One region of the Xanthobacter sp. genome, then DNA from elsewhere that is predicted to be linked to it. Evidence: riboswitches for the same ligand, from Rfam matches in the RefSeq annotation. Region 1 holds a riboswitch; each other region holds the start of a gene.
What was found. Region 1 has a riboswitch for cobalamin ahead of ACE3QW_RS10575 (ribonucleoside-diphosphate reductase subunit alpha). Riboswitches for the same ligand answer to the same signal wherever they lie in the genome.
Positions count from the first base shown of each region.

Region 1 (3,868 bases):
GCAACCACCCGCTGGCGCAGGCTGTCCCAGTCGAGTGTCCGGGACCGGTCGAAATCCGCACCGCCGCGCGCCTCGGCGAGCCGTTCGAGGGAGTCGATGGGCAGGATGCCCTGCGACCAGAGCGAGCCCGCAAAGCTCGGATAGCGCCCGCGCTCGGCAGCGAGATCCACCGAGGCGGAGATGGCATGGAAGGAGATTGCCTCCATGCTCTCATCCGCGAAACGCACCGCCGCGTCCGAGCCGTAGGGAAGGCGAAGCGCCTGAAGCGCATCCTGGAAGCCCATGATGCCGAGGCCGACGGGACGATGCCGGAGGTTGGAGCGGCGCGCCTCGGGGATGGTGTAGAAATTGATGTCGATGACGTTGTCCAGCATCCGCATGGCGATGCGCACCGTGCGCGCCAGCTTCTCCATGTCCAGGCGGCCATCGGCGATATGGGAGAACAGGTTGACTGAGCCGAGGTTGCACACCGCCACCTCGTCGTCCGAGGTGTTCAGCGTGATTTCCGTGCAGAGATTGGAAGAATGCACCACGCCCGCATGCTGCTGCGGCGAGCGGATATTGCACGGGTCCTTGAAGGTGATCCAGGGATGGCCGGTCTCGAACAGCATGGTCAGCATGCGCCGCCACAGATCGAGCGCCCGCACCTGCTTGAAGACCTTCATTTCCCCCCGCGCGGCCCGCGCTTCATAGGCGAGATAGGCGGCCTTGAATGCGGGGCCGTAAAGGTCGTGGAGATCGGGCGTCTCATCGGGGGAGAACAGGGTCCATGCGCCGTCCTCTTCCACCCGCTCCATGAACATGTCCGGCACCCAGTTGGCGGTGTTCATGTCATGGGTGCGGCGGCGCTCGTCGCCGGTGTTCTTGCGCAGATCGAGGAAGTCCTCGATGTCCACATGCCAGGTTTCCAGATAGGCGCAGACCGCGCCCTTGCGCTTGCCGCCCTGGTTCACCGCGATGGCGGTGTCGTTCGCCACCTTCAGGAACGGCACCACGCCCTGGCTCTCGCCATTGGTCCCCTTGATGTGGGCGCCGAGGCCGCGCACCCGGGTCCAGTCATTGCCGAGGCCGCCGGAATATTTGGCGAGCAGCGCATTGTCCTTCACCGCCTTGAAGATGCCGTCGAGGTCATCCGCCACCGTGGTGAGGAAGCAGGAGGAGAGCTGGGCGCGCAGCGTCCCGGCATTGAACAATGTCGGTGTCGAGGCCATGAAGTCGAAGGAGGAGAGGAGATCGTAGAATTCGATCGCCCGCGCCTCCCGGTCGATCTCGCGCAACGCGAGGCCCATGGCGACACGCATGAAAAAGGCCTGCGGCAGCTCGAAGCGCGTGCCGCGCACATGCAGGAAATAGCGGTCGTAGAGCGTCTGGAAGCCCAGATAGTCGAAGGCGAGGTCCCGCTCCGGCTTGAGGGCGGCAGCCAGCCGGGAAAGGTCGAAGCGACCGAGCTCGGGATCGAGCAGGTCATTGGCAATGCCGGTCTTCACATAGGCGCTGAAATAATCGCCGTAGCGCTCCGCCATCTCGGCCTGCGTCGCCTGTTCCGGCCGGCCGGCGACGAAGCTGAGGGCCTCGCGGCGCAGCTTGTCCAGCAGGAGGCGCGCGCTGACCTTGGAATAGTTCGGCTCGGTCTCCACCAGCGTGCGCGCCGCCAGGATGGGCGCCTGCGCCAGTTCGTCCAGCGAGATGCCGTCATAGAGGTTGCGTCGCGCCTCGTTCAGCACCGCCGCGGCCGAGACGCCGTCGAGCCCGGCGCAGGCCTCGTCGATGACGGTGGAAAGGCGGGCGGCATCCAGCGGCACCAATGCGCCGTCGGCGGTCCTCACATGCAGCACGGCGGCGGCATCACCGCCCGGATGCGCCACGGCGAGGGCCTTCGCGCGTTCCCGTGCCCGCGCCTCGCGATAGAGCACATAGGCGCGGGCGACCTTGTGATGCTCCCCGCGCATGAGGGCCAGTTCCACCTGGTCCTGCACATCTTCGATATGAAAGGTGCGTCCGACGTCGGGGCGCCGGGTGAGGTTCGCCACGATCTGGTCGGTGAGCCCGGCCACAATGTCGTGGATGCGGCGGGACGCGGCAGCCGACTGTCCCTCCACGGCCAGGAACGCCTTGGTCAGGGCCACCCCGATCTTGGCGGCATCGAACGGCGTGACCGCCCCATTGCGGCGGATGAGCTGATAGCCGGGCGCGCTGGCGACCGCTTCAACGTCAGGGGCCGGCATGGAAAATCTGTGGCTGCCATTGGCATGGCGTTCGGCTGTCGCTGGCATCATCATCCCCGATGAATGTGGGGACGGAGAGCAGGCGGACGCATGCCGAAACAGGGGGAGGCGCACGCCACCCGCAGCAAGCGCCTCACCGGGACACCCCGCCCGTGGACGTACTGGTGTCGCGGCAGGTCTCCTGGCTCGCGGGTCATCATTCTTGTCCGTCTTCCCAAGGCCATGGGGCCTCAGTGACATGGGTGAACAAGAACTCGCCGCTTACAGTTGCGGGGGCAGCGCCGGCTTTGGACCGGCTTCCCTCTTAGCTCTCGATCTTGCGAGTCGAGAGACCGTGACCACCAGATTTAGTGGCTATTGCGGCGGCAATGTCAATACTTTGCGCCTGCGGAGTCCCCTCCCGCACGGACGGACCTGACGGCGGAGGTGCGACCTACGGGGATTTTCCCGCAGCCTGTTTGACCCCTCGCAATGCCCACCGGCGGCCGTCGTGCCGAAGATTGGCACGCTCTCCCACGCGATCTACTCTCGCGTGCGGCCGCAGATTTCCCGGGCGCCGTATCATGTCGCGCATGGGCTCCAGGCTGATGCGCATCGGGTGCCCGATCGGCTCATGAAATACAAGGTCACCGGCATCCGTGATGCCTCGCCTCAACGGACCTTGTCCACGGGTTGGTCCCGCGAACAAAGACGTCACCGGGCCACCAGACCCCGGAGAAATTGGCGCGCGGCAGACCGCCGCCGCGCGCCCGAACCCGACGGCCCTGTCAGCCTGCGATGTTTGCGCTCCATCGATGACCGATGGGGAACAGGAGCGGTCACACGCAAGGAACCCGATTCTTCAACCGGATAGGGCCCAACCATCGGTGTGATCGGGTGCTGGAGGTCAGAATATCCCTCGCCCTGTCACCCCTCGGAGTAGGGCGTGAAGACACTCCTATTCTCATCCACCGTCAGAAGGCGGCCGATCAGCGGGAAGGCACGCTGCGGGCATGACGGCCGCTCGCACACCTTGCATCCTGCACCGATGGGAATGGCCGCGCTGGGATCATCCAGAGCGAGGCCTTTGGAGTAAACCAGCCGTCCGGCGTGGCGGATGTCGCATCCGAGGCCGATGGCGAAGGTCTTCCCCGGATCACCATAGCCGCCGGCGGAGTGATGCACCGTACGAGCGATCCACAGATAGGTGCGCCCGTCGGGCATCTGCGCCAGCTGGGTGAGAATCCTTCCGGGTTGGGCGAATGCCTCGTAGACGTTCCACAACGGGCAGGTGCCACCCACCCGGGAGAAATGGAAATCGGTCGCCGACTGCCGCTTCGAAATATTTCCCGCCCGATCCACCCGAATGAAGAAGAAGGGCACGCCCGTCGCTCCCGGGCGCTGCAGCGAACTAAGACGATGGCAGATCGTCTCGAAGCCGACGCCGAAGCGTGCGCCGAGACGCTCGATGTCATAACGCTCCTGCTCCGCCGCGGCGACGAAGACGCGGTACGGCATCAGCAATGCACCGGCGAAGTAATTGGCAAGGCCGATCCGTGTGAGCGCTCGGGTTTCCTTCACGCCCGCCGATGCCTCTTCGGCAAGGCGTTCAATCAGCGCGCCCTGCTCCAGGAAAGCAAGCTGGGTGGCGATCTGGAACGCCC
Region 1 is NZ_JAYRPE010000028.1:6,178-10,045, reverse strand. It holds gene ACE3QW_RS10575 (ribonucleoside-diphosphate reductase subunit alpha) at 1-2,225, opposite strand, end outside; cobalamin riboswitch at 2,379-2,577, opposite strand; gene ACE3QW_RS10570 (short-chain fatty acyl-CoA regulator family protein) at 3,132-3,868, opposite strand, start outside.

Region 2 (3,868 bases), on a different contig from region 1:
CGGCGATGGTCTCGGACAGGGGATGGTTGCCGCGCCAGTGGAGGAGATAAAGGTCGATCACGTCGGTCTTCATCCGCTTCAGGCTGCGCTCGCAGGCGGCGGCGACGCCGGTCCGGCTGGCGTTGTGCGGGTAGACCTTGCTGACGAGGAACACCTCGTCCCGACGCCCGGCGATGGCCTCCCCCACCACCTCCTCGGCGCCGCCGTCGGCATACATCTCCGCCGTATCGATGAGCGTGAGGCCGAGGTCGATGCCGCGCTGCAAGGCCTTCGCCTCGGCGGAACGGGCGGTGGAACGCTCGCCCATGTACCAGGTGCCCTGGCCGAGGGCGGGCACCGTCTCGCCATTGGGAAGGGGCACGGTCTTGGTCATGGGCGGTTCCTCGGGCTTCGTTCCGCTGGCTGGTTGCGGGCGACCATAACGGCTGCTTCAGGCAGGTCCAGAGCCGGCCTGCGGCAGGGAGACGCTGCGTAGATTCACGCGCTTGACCCCTTCTGCCGCGTTGCACACAAGCGGAGCATGGGCATCGGGTTGGGATTCAAGGGCTTGCGGGTAGCGGCTGCCGCACTTTTCGTGCTGGCGCAGCTGACGCTCGGGTTCGCCCATCAGCCTGTCGCCCTGCCCTCCTCCGAGGCTCCCGTCGATCTTGCGGCCTATGCGCTGCCGGACGGCACGCTGCCGGACCTCTGCCTCAATGGCGCAGACACCGGAACGGTTCTCAAGGCCCATCCCTGCGACGCCTGTGTTCTGACCTCGGCGCCTGGCCTTGCCGTGGAGCCGCAACCCGCGCTCGCGGCGCCCGATGGCCGGCGCATCGCGCACCTCCCCGCGCGCTGCGAACGACGGCCGGCCGAGCAAGCCCGCGGCGCCCAGGCGCGTGGCCCTCCTGTGACCTGACCCAAAGCTGAACCGGCGCGGGAGCCTCCCGACGCCTCCGGTCCCTGCCGCCCATGCGGCCCTTCGGGTTTTCGTTCATGTCAGACACGCAATCTCACGCGTCTTCGGAGGCGCTCGCGCGCGCCCGCGCCGCCATGTCGGCGGAATTCGGCACCGTCACCCGCACCGCGTTCGATCCGGCGCGCCGCGCGCCGCGGCGGCTCTATCACACCAACGGCTTCAACCCGCCCCGCCCCATCGAGGCGGCGGCGCGGCGTGGCTGGTCCGGGCGTTGCCCGGCCTGCGGCGAAGGTGCCCTGTTCGGGCGCTGGATGCAGGTCTCGGAATCCTGCACGCACTGCGGCGAGGCGCTGGGCCATGCCCGCGTCACCAACGCCGTGCCGGTCCTCGCAATCCCTCTTGCGCTGCTGGCCGGATCGCTGGTGGGTGGCATTCTGGAGCTGCTCAGCGACCTCCCGCTGGCGCTCGAGCTTGCGGCCAGCGAACTGGTGGCGGTGGCGGCCGCCTTCCATGTGCTGCCCCGCGCCAAGGGCCTCGCCGTCGGCCTTGCCTGGGCGAACCATGTGGGCGGCTTCGATCCGCTCCGCCATCTGGTGCCGGACCCGGAAGCCCCAGCCGCCCTGCCCTCTCCCGCCCTGCCCCCGCCCGTCGAGGCTCCCTGAAACGCAGAACGCCGGCGGGAGCACCGCCGGCGTTCTGTTATCCGAGGGTCGGGCGCGCGATCAGGCCGCGTCGTAGAGCCGGCGCTCCAGCAGCGGGTTGCCGCCCTTGAAGGCGCCATGCAGCGCCTTCGCGGCCGCAAGCACCGCAAGGTCCACCAGCGGCTCGACGATGATGACGAGCATGTAGGCGCCACCAAAGGTCGCCACCGAGGCGATGTTCTCGGATGCGAAGCCCTGGCCATAGACGGCCCAGAACGCCACCCAGCCGACGATGCCGGCCTGATAGGTGGTGGAGAGCGCGAGCGCCTGCCCGTACTTCAGTTCCACATAGGGCGTGCCCGGCGCCACGATGCGGCGCGCGACGGCGGCGACGCCGAACAGCGGCACCAGCAGGGTCGTCACGTTCATCCCGTACTGGGGCAGGTCGAACGGCGCGAAGAACAGGCCCTGGACGAGCAGGCCGAAGGCGAGGCCAAGGGCTGCCGGAGCCGCGCCGAACATCAGGAACAGGGTCGAGCCGAGAATGAGGTGCACTTCCGAGACGCCCACCGGATAGTGCGGCAGCACCTCGAAGAAGCTGAACACGAGAGCGGTGGTGGCGAGGGTGCGGCCGGCCAGCGAGAGGACACCGCGCTCGCGCGCCGCCTCATAGGCAAGCTTCAGGGCGTAGCCGCCGGCGGCGGCCGCCGTGACATAGCTGAGGCCGATCTTGGCCCCGTCCACGAGTCCGGGTTCGATATGCATGCTGGTCTCCGTTGCCGTCTCACCCGACGGCCCGAGGGTTATCATCATGCGATCGGCCGGTCTCCTGACTCGCGGGTCTACGCTCACCCCCGCCTTCCCGGCCGGCCCTAGGGGCTGTGGCCAGTGGCATACTGGAAGATCGCTCGCCGCTCACAGTCGCGGGGGCGGTTGGGGCTTCGGGCCAACCCCGGCGGATATCCGCGCAGGTTCAGGCCCTACCCCATTCCCGTTTCACTCCGGATGCCGTGGCAACCGGAGCACCGTTCGCACGTGCAGCAGGCACCGAACACCTCCGCGCTGTCAAGCGATCCCGGAGGCGAAACGCGCCGGTACCTTCCGGACCGGCGCGTCGTGCGCGTGAGTTTCCCGCCTCAGTGGCCGGGATGGGCGCTGCCGGAGGCGCCGAGGCCCTCCACCTGGAACTTCACGGGCACGCTGCCGGCCTTCTCGAAGGTCAGCGTGCCGTCCACAGAGGTGCCCTCCTTGAGCGGGGACTTCAGGTCCATGAACATGATGTGGTAGCCGCCCGGCTTCAGCTCGACGCTGCCGCCGGCCGGGATGGTGAGACCGTCCGGGATGGGCCGCATCACCATGACGCCGTCCTTCATGGCCATCTCGTGGATCTCGACCCGGCCGGCGAACGGCACGGTGGCGGAGATGAGGCGGTCGGGCGCAGCGCCGGTGTTCTTCACCACCAGATAGCCGGCGGCGACGCTGGCGCCGCCCGGCGTCGCACGCGACCAGGGATGGTCGATCTGCAGCGAGCCGGCCTTGTAGTCGTGCGCCACGGCAGCGCCCGTCAGGGCGACGGTGGCGACGGCAGCGGCCATCACGGCACGGCGGGCGAGATGGAAAATGGACATGGGTGCTCCTTGGTTGCGCCAATGGGGCTTCTGCCCCATGGCGGGATGAACCTGCTGGTTGGACTTGATGAGCCGCCCGCCACCCGAGCCGGACACGCAATGGCGTGGCCGCGCAGGCGGGGCAGATTCGGCCTTCGAAGGCGTCAGGGGTCAGGCGCCGAGGGGAGGACCCTGCGAGGACCGCGGCTCGCGGCGGTCGCGACCACTTCCCTCTGCGACGGCAACGGCTGCCCGCTCGGAAATCGCGGGGGTCGCGACAGGACGTCCGGCGTCGGCGGCAACCGGGAGGATCGGCGCCAGAGAATGGAAGGCGCAGAGGGCGCAGCAGACGGAATGGTCTGCCTGCGGCGACTCCGGGGTGTTGTCCGGAACTCCGGTGCTGCGGGCGCACAGGGCACTGCCGCCGGGCGCGCTGGCCATGGCCGTGCCGGCGGAGCGCTCGAGCGCGATGCCCGCGACGAACAACTGCAGCACGAAGGCATAGGCAAGCCAGACGCAAAACGCGCCGCGCCCCCACCCTGCCTCACGCCACCTCGCCACCCGCTGCTCCCGGACCTCGATCACCGGCCGGCATGTTAACCGCCCGGCGGAGAAAGTCATCCGGTGCCGCCGCCCTCAGAAGTGGACGGCGAAGCGCGCCATGCCGCGCTGGGACAGGAAATCCTGGCCGACATTAAGGCCGTACTCCACCTTGATCTCCA
Region 2 is NZ_JAYRPE010000045.1:36,712-40,579, reverse strand. It holds gene ACE3QW_RS13850 (aldo/keto reductase) at 1-373, opposite strand, end outside; gene ACE3QW_RS13845 (hypothetical protein) at 521-898, shown strand; gene ACE3QW_RS13840 (DUF983 domain-containing protein) at 976-1,560, shown strand; gene ACE3QW_RS13835 (energy-coupling factor ABC transporter permease) at 1,621-2,304, opposite strand; cobalamin riboswitch at 2,341-2,584, opposite strand; gene ACE3QW_RS13830 (copper chaperone PCu(A)C) at 2,676-3,167, opposite strand; gene ACE3QW_RS13825 (hypothetical protein) at 3,318-3,767, opposite strand; gene ACE3QW_RS13820 (hypothetical protein) at 3,783-3,868, opposite strand, start outside.
Region 2: linked by a shared signal. The riboswitch ahead of ACE3QW_RS13835 (energy-coupling factor ABC transporter permease) and the one ahead of ACE3QW_RS10575 (ribonucleoside-diphosphate reductase subunit alpha) in region 1 are both predicted to bind cobalamin.

Region 3 (3,868 bases), on a different contig from region 1:
AGCCTTTGAGGCCGATGACCACCAGCGCCCCGCGCCGGGCCTCTTCCGCGCCCCACGCGCGATCGAAATGGTGCGACACGCGCGGGCCGACGCCCTGCACGAGCAGGCGCAGCGGCTTGCCTTCCACGGCGGCGAAGCCCTTCACGCGCAGCACGTCCGGCGTCTCCGCCGCCTTCACCACGCGCGCCGCCAGCGCGGCGGGATCGGCGATCTCGGGCAAGGCCAGGACGATGCTCTCGAACTCGTCGTGGTCGTGGTCTTCCTCGTCGTCGTGATGGGTGCGGCGAGTGTCGATGACATCCTCCGCGCCGACGCCGAGGCCGAGCAGCACCGCCAGATCCACCTTGCCGCCGGAGGACCGCACCAGCTTCACCGCGCGCGGCAGGGCACCGGCCACCGCCTTCTCGGCGGCAATGAATCCGGCCGCATCGAGCAGATCGGACTTGGAGAGGATGACGAGATCGGCACAGGCGATCTGGTCCTCGAACACCTCTTCGACGGGATCGTCATGGTCGAGGCTCTCGTCCCCGGCCCGCTGCGCGTCCAGCGCGGCGAGATCGGGGGCGACGCGGCCTTCCGCCAGCGCCGGGCCGTCCACCACGGCGATCACGCCGTCCACCGTCACCCGGCCCTTGATGGCCGGCCACTGGAAGGCCTGCACCAGGGGCTTGGGCAAGGCGAGGCCGGAGGTCTCGATGAGGATGTGGTCCACCTTCGGCGCGCGGGCGAGGATCTGGTCCAGCGCCGGCACGAAATCATCCGCCACGGTGCAGCACAGGCAGCCGTTGGCCAGCTCCACGATGGAGCCCTCGTCGCAGCTCTCGATGCCGCAGCCCTTCAGGATCTCGCCATCGATGCCCACGTCGCCGAACTCGTTGACGATGACCGCGAGGCGCTTGCCGCCGGCATTCTCCAGCACATGGCGGATCAGCGTCGTCTTTCCGGCACCGAGGAAGCCGGTGACGATGGTGCAGGGCACGCGGGCGAGGGAGGTCATCGGGTCTCCTTGAGGGTGAGCGGGGGAACGCGCGCGACCATGCCGCGCTTGAGAGCATCCGGCCGGCCGCGCCAGGGCATCAGGCCGTCTGGCGAGCCGGCGAGAAGCGCGGCGCCGGTGAGAAGATCGGCGGCGCTGTCGGGGGAGAGGTCGCCGAACACATAGGTCCAGCCGTCGCGGCGGACCATGGCGGCGGAGAGCGCGCGCTTGCAATTGGCGAGGCAGGAAACGCCTTCGACCGTGACGCCTTCCACCGCGACGCCTTCGGGGAGGGACGCGGCGCAGGCGGAGGCGAGGAGGCGCGCGCCGTCGCGCTCGGCCAACTGCTGAGTTTCCTGTGGGGCTTCGCTGCCGGGGGCGCGGCAGGTGGTGCAGATGAGGAGGGTGACGGCGGGAGCAAGATCGCGCGCGGCTTCCGGTGCAGCCTGGGGCGCGCAACCGGCTTCCGGGCTTTCGCCACCCGGCTCGGGTGCTGTGCTGTCGGGAATCGCGCCGCGCTCCACCGAAACGTCCACGGGTGCGAGCGCCCGCGCGCACGGGCTCGAAGGGACGCAATACCGGAGCACCCCGCCCGGCGCGGACCTCGTCGAAGGCAGGTCTCCTGGCTCGCGGTTCACCGCCCCCGCCGCCTTCCCGGATTGCTCCAGTGGCGTCTGGCAGGGGCTCACCGCCGACAGTTGCGGGGGCAGCCGCGGCATTGGAAGCTCTTCGCCTCCGCACCGCATTCCCTTTTACGCCCGTGTGGGACCACGGGACCTTCGACGCCGCCACTAAAGGCAGTGGCGGGCGGGATTGTCAAATGAGGGCGTGGAAATGCGTTCGGCGGCTCGGATTCAACCCGTCATGGCCGGGCTTGTCCCGGCCATCCACGTCGGGCCGATAGGGCCATCGCCTGAAAGATGTTCCCAGCCCCACCACGTGGATGCCCGGGACAAGCCCGGGCATGACGGTGAGGGGGCGAGACAGCGCGCAATACGCCCCCTGCCCTACCCCTCGATGCGGTCGAAATCGGCGATGCCGCGGGTGGCGGCGCGGATTTCGTCGAGGAGCTTCAGGCGGTTCTCGCGCAGCGCGGGATCGGGGGCGTTCACCGTCACGGCGTCGAAGAAGGCATCCACCGGCTGGCGCAGGTCCGACAGCGCGGTCATGGCGGCCTCGAAATCCTCGGCCGCGACGGCCTTGGAAACGCGGGCCTTCACGTCCTCGATGGCGGCGGCGAGGTGCTCCTCGGCCGGCTCCTTGAGCAAAGCGGCAGAGGTGGGGCCGGCGAAGGCGCGGCCGTCCTTCTTCTCCTCGATGCGCAGGATGTTCACCGCGCGGCGATAGCCGGCGAGGAGGTTCCTGCCATCCTCGGTGGCGAGGAACCCGGCAAGCGCCTCCACGCGGCGGACGACGAGTAGGAGGTCGTCCTGCCCTTCGAGGGCGAAGACGGCATCGACGAGGTCGTGACGGGCACCGCGGTCGCGGAGGTAGACTTTCAGGCGGTCGGCGAAGAAGGCGAGGAGGTCGGAGGCCTGCTGGCGAGCGGCAGGGGCATAAAGCTCGGCCTCCAACGCCTCACCCTCGCGACCTCCCGCCATTAGGCGGCCTAATATTTCCTTCGCTGCGAGAGAGGGCTCATCCTTGGCGTCAGTCGAAGCCGCCTCTGCGCTAAACTTGCCATGCAAGTAGGCACGCTGGACGGCAAGTGGCAGCAACCTCCAAGAAAAGGGCATGGCTTCCAGAAGCTTAACCCGCAGCCCATTCTCCAGCACAATCCTAATCACCCCCAACGCCGCCCGCCGCAGCGCGTAAGGGTCCTTGCTCCCGGTCGGCTTCTCATCAATCGCCCAGAAGCCCACCAGCGTGTCGATCTTGTCCGCCAGCGCCACGGCCACGGAGACCGGCGCGGTGGGCACGCGATCGTTGGGGCCCTGCGGCTTGTAGTGCTCCTCGCAGGCGGCGGCGACCTCAGCCGGCAGGTTCTCGCCCTGCGCGTAGTAGCGGCCCATGAGGCCCTGCAGCTCGGGGAACTCGCCCACCACTTCCGTCAGCAGGTCCGCCTTCGCCACCAGAGCGGCCTCCTCGGCCAGCGCCACCGGAGCGCCGACCTTGGGGGCCAGCTCCTTGGCGAGGCGGACGATGCGCTCGATGCGCTCGGCCTGCGAGCCCAGCTTCTCGTGGAAGGTGATGGACTGGAACTTGGGCATGCGGCTGGCGAGGCCGTTCAGCCGGTCCGTGTCCCAGAAGAATTTCGCGTCCGAGAGGCGGGCGCGGATGACGCGCTCGTTGCCGGCGACGATGGCCGCGCCGCCGTCCGAGGCGACGAGGTTGGAGATGAGGATGAAACGGTTGGCGAGGCGCCCGGTCTTCGGGTCCTTCAGCACGAAACACTTCTGGTTGGCGCGGATGGTGGCGCGGATCACCTCGTCCGGAATGTCGAGAAAGCGTTCCTCGAACGATCCCATGAGCACCACGGGCCATTCCACCAGCCCGCATACCTCGTCCAGCAGGCCCTCGTCCTCCACCAGCTCAAGGCCAGCGGCGAGCGCGAGGTCCTTGGCGTCGTTGAGGATGATTTCCTTGCGACGATCGCGGTCGGCCACCACCTTGGCGGCCTCCAGCTTCGCCATCCAGTCGTCCAGCCGCTTCACGGTAAAGGGCTCGGGCGCCATGAAGCGGTGGCCGCGGGTGACGTTGGAGGCCTCGATGCCGTCCACCGAGAAATGCACCACCTCCGGCTCATCCCCCTCCGCCCCGAAGGTGGCGACGATGGAATGGAGCGGGCGCACCCAGCGCAACGTGCCGGAACCCCAGCGCATGGATTTCGGCCAGGGGAACTTGCGGATGATATCCGGCACGATCTCGGCCACCACCTCGGTGGTGGCGCGG
Region 3 is NZ_JAYRPE010000067.1:2,398-6,265, forward strand. It holds gene cobW (cobalamin biosynthesis protein CobW) at 1-997, opposite strand, end outside; gene ACE3QW_RS19320 (DUF1636 family protein) at 994-1,512, opposite strand; cobalamin riboswitch at 1,571-1,772, opposite strand; gene glyS (glycine--tRNA ligase subunit beta) at 1,984-3,868, opposite strand, start outside.
Region 3: linked by a shared signal. The riboswitch ahead of ACE3QW_RS19320 (DUF1636 family protein) and the one ahead of ACE3QW_RS10575 (ribonucleoside-diphosphate reductase subunit alpha) in region 1 are both predicted to bind cobalamin.

Region 4 (3,868 bases), on a different contig from region 1:
TGTTATTGGGCCGGCGCAGGGGATAGCAGGAGGTGGCGTTGATGGGCGCGCAGGCGGCGCCGAAGGGCTGGCCCGGCGGCACGTAGCCCACCACGTCGGTGTAGGTGTAGTCCACCCGCGCATCGATGCGGTCCGTCACCTTCACCGCCACGAACGCCTCCACGCCCTGGGTCACGGCGCTGGAGATGTTGACGTTCTGGAACGTCACCGGATCGTAGCTGATGAGGTTGGTGATGTTGTTGTGGAAGTACGTGACCCCGAACAGCACCCGCTCGCCGAACGCCTTCTGCTCGAAGCCCGCATCCCAGCCTTCGCTCTCCTCCGGCTGGAGGTTCACGTTGCCGTAATAGGGCGCGTAGAGCTGGTAGAGGGTGGGCGCCTTGAAGCCGGTGCCATAGCTCGCCTTCAGCTTGGTGCCGGTCTCGTCGAACAGCAGCGCCGGGGCGAGGCGGAAGGTGGTGTGGTCGCCGAAGCTGTCGTCGGCGTCGTAGCGCACGTTGGCGGCGAAGAAGAGCCGGTTCCAGACGTTGCCCTGGTACTCGGCATAGACGCCCGTGTCGCCGGTGGAGGCGTCCACATTGGTGTAGGCGGTGGACGAGGTGATGGACTCGTTCCGCCGCTCGGCGCCCACCAGCAGGTTCTGGCCCGGCGCCACCAGATAGTTGGAGCGCACGTAATAGACCTGCCGGTCGCCGTCATAGGTGCCGTTCACGCTCGGATTCGGCCCCACGGTGGGGTTCGACGTGGTCAGCTCGCTGGCGCCGAAGGAGGTGACGAGAGCGCCGTCCAGCGCGGTCCACACGCCCTCCCCCTTGGTGAAGAACATGCCCGTATAGGCCGTGGAGCGCAGCGCCGCCGGGATGCCGGCATAGGTGGGCGGGGGGAAGACGTCCGGCGTGAAGGCGAGGCTGGTGTCGATGTAGCGGGCGACGAAATTCACCGCGAAGGTTTCGGTGGCCTGCCAGTCGAGCCGGGTGGAGTAGGTCCAGTTGTCATAGGCGTTGGGATTGCGCGGCCAGAAGGGGGGCACGATGTTCTGCGGCGTCACCGGGATCTCGGTGGACGAGAAGTGGGTGACGTTGAAGGAATAGGCCAGCTTCTCGGTGGCGCCGGTGAGGCTCGCATACTGGTTGAAGGTGCCGAGCGCGCCGCCCTCCGCATAGGCGGAAACCTTGGGCGGCCCCTCCCCCTTCTTGGTGGTGATGGAGATGACGCCGCCGATGGCATCCGAGCCATAGAGGCCGGACTGCGGGCCGCGCAGCACCTCCACCCGCTCGAGATCGGACGCCAGCAGCTTGCCGAAATCGAACGCGCCGTTGGTGGCGGCGGGATTGCCGGCATCGATGCCGTCGATCAGCACCTTCACATGATTGGAATTGGTGCCGCGGATGAACACCGAGGTGGTGCCGCCCGGCCCGCCCGTCTGCACCACGTTGAGGCCGGGCAGCGATTGCAGCACGTCCGGCAGGGTGCGCTGCTGGTTGCGGGCGATGTCCTGCTCGGTGACGATGCTGACGGAACTCGCCACCTCGGTCTCGGGCGTGGGAATGCCGGTGGCGCTCACCACGATGGTGGGCAGGTCGCCCGCATTCTGGTCGTCCGCCGTCTGGGCGAGGGCGGGCGCAACACAGGCAAGCGGAACACAGGCGAGCGTGAGCAGGGCCGCGGCCGGCAGTGCGCGGCGGGATCGGGACGGGACGGCGGAAGACATGAAGGCACTCGACGGCACGGGTGGTCCGTCACCGCGAACGAGGCATTCCCGGCCATATCGGGCCCGGAAAAACCGCCATCAGGAGAACCCCGCCCGACGTGCTCGCGCGTGACCACGGCTGACGGCAGGTCTCCTGGCTCGCGGGTCATCGCCCAGACTGCCGCCTTCCCAGGTCTCGCAACCCAGTGGCTGATGGCAGAGGACTCGCCGCTTACAGTTGCGGGGGCAGCCACGGCATTTCCGGTGAGACCGGAGCACCGCGTTCCCTTTTGATCCCTTGCGGGAACCGTCATCGCGACCATAGGCGTCGGCCGCCCCCTGCGTCAACGGCACCTTCGCAGATGCAAAAACCTGAACGCAACTGCGGGAAGACCGCGCCGGCAGGCGTATCGCGCGATCACATCTTGCTCATTGCTTCAAGAATGCGTGGTCCGAAATCACCGGCGACCCGTATCGCGAGCGTGCGGCTGCCTGCAAAAACGGCAGCAGCAAAGGCCGCACCCGACATTCCGCTAGGTTATGGTGGCGCGCCCCGCTCAATTCGCTTAAACGATTGAGAGCCGCCCCGCCACCGAGCGGGCGGGTACTACAAAAGTATAATAACCGAATAATCGGGAACACAGGGAGTAGAAGATGCGACTGAGGAGCATGGTCGCGGCTTTGGCCGCAGGCGTTGCCGTTTTCGGGCTTGCCTTTTCCGGTGCAGCTTACGCCGCCGACCCCATCAAAATCGGCCTGACCGGCCCCTTCACCGGCGGCTCGTCCTCCATGGGCGTCAGCATGCGCGACGGCGTGAAGCTCGCCGTGGAAGAGGTGAACAAGGCCGGCGGCGTGCTCGGCCGTCCGTTGCAGCTCATCGAGCGCGATGACGAGGCCAAGAACGAGGTGGGCGTGCAGATCGCCCAGGAGCTGATCAACAAGGAAGGCGTCGTCGCCACCCTCGGCTACATCAACACCGGCGTCGCCCTCGCCTCCCAGCGCTTCTATCAGGAAGCCGAGATCCCGGTGATCAACAACGTGGCCACCGGCACCCTGATCTCCAAGCAGTTCGTGCCGCCGGACAACAAGAACAACTACATCTTCCGCACCTCGGCCAATGACGCCATCCAGAGCGCCATGATCGCCGAGGAAGCGGTGAAGCGGCAGGGCTTCAAGAAGCCGGCCATCCTCGCCGACTCGACCAATTACGGCCAGCTCGGCCGCGCCGATCTGGTGAAGGCCCTCGCCACCATGGGCGTGAAGCCGGTTGCCGAAGAGAAGTTCAACATCGGCGATACCGACATGACCGCGCAGCTGCTGCGCGCCAAGGAAGCCGGCGCCGACGTGATCCTCACCTACGCCATCGGCCCCGAGCTGGCGCAGATCGCCAACGGCATGGCCAAGCTCGGCTGGAAGGTGCCCATGATCGGCTCGTGGACGCTCTCCATGGCCAACTTCATCGACACCGCCGGTGCCAACGGCAACGGCGCGATGATGCCGCAGACCTTCATCCAGCTGCCCGACACCCCCAAGCGCAAGGCGTTCATCGAGGCCTATCAGGCCGCCTACAAGATCGATCGCATGCCTTCGCCGGTCTCGGCCGCGCAGGGCTATGATTCGGTCCTGCTGCTCGCCGCCGCCATCAAGCAGGCCGGCTCCACCGACGGCCGCAAGGTCCGCGACGCGCTGGAAAACCTCAACACCAAGGTCGAGGGCGTCGTCACCGTCTACGACAAGCCCTTCTCCGCCACCGACCACGAAGCCATCACCGCCAACATCCCGGTGTTCGGCCTCGTCAAGGACGGCCGCGTCGTCGCCGCCCATCCCGAAGACATCGCCGGCGACAAGGCGGTGCGCGTGAAGCCCAAGAACTGAGGCTGAGGGCTGGCGTTCGAGCGCGAGACCCGACACTCGATCACCGTCATCCCCCGGCTCGTCCGGGGGATCCACGGGGCGACCGGGAGTAGTGCCTGAGCGGATAATGCCGGCCCAGCTGCGAAGTGGGTGCCCCGGACAAGCCGGGGCATGACGGCACTGGGAGGGGTATCGGTTCATAGCCCGCCCCGACGGTTAGCCCCTTCGCCCACACCATTCGGATCGCCGCGCCATGGAGCGCGGCGGCCGGTTCGCCCGGAACCCTGCCCCGACGCGGGGGCCGCGCCCCCTTCCGGAGACCGT
Region 4 is NZ_JAYRPE010000001.1:57,004-60,871, reverse strand. It holds gene ACE3QW_RS00275 (TonB-dependent receptor plug domain-containing protein) at 1-1,711, opposite strand, end outside; cobalamin riboswitch at 1,817-2,017, opposite strand; gene ACE3QW_RS00270 (ABC transporter substrate-binding protein) at 2,345-3,565, shown strand.
Region 4: linked by a shared signal. The riboswitch ahead of ACE3QW_RS00275 (TonB-dependent receptor plug domain-containing protein) and the one ahead of ACE3QW_RS10575 (ribonucleoside-diphosphate reductase subunit alpha) in region 1 are both predicted to bind cobalamin.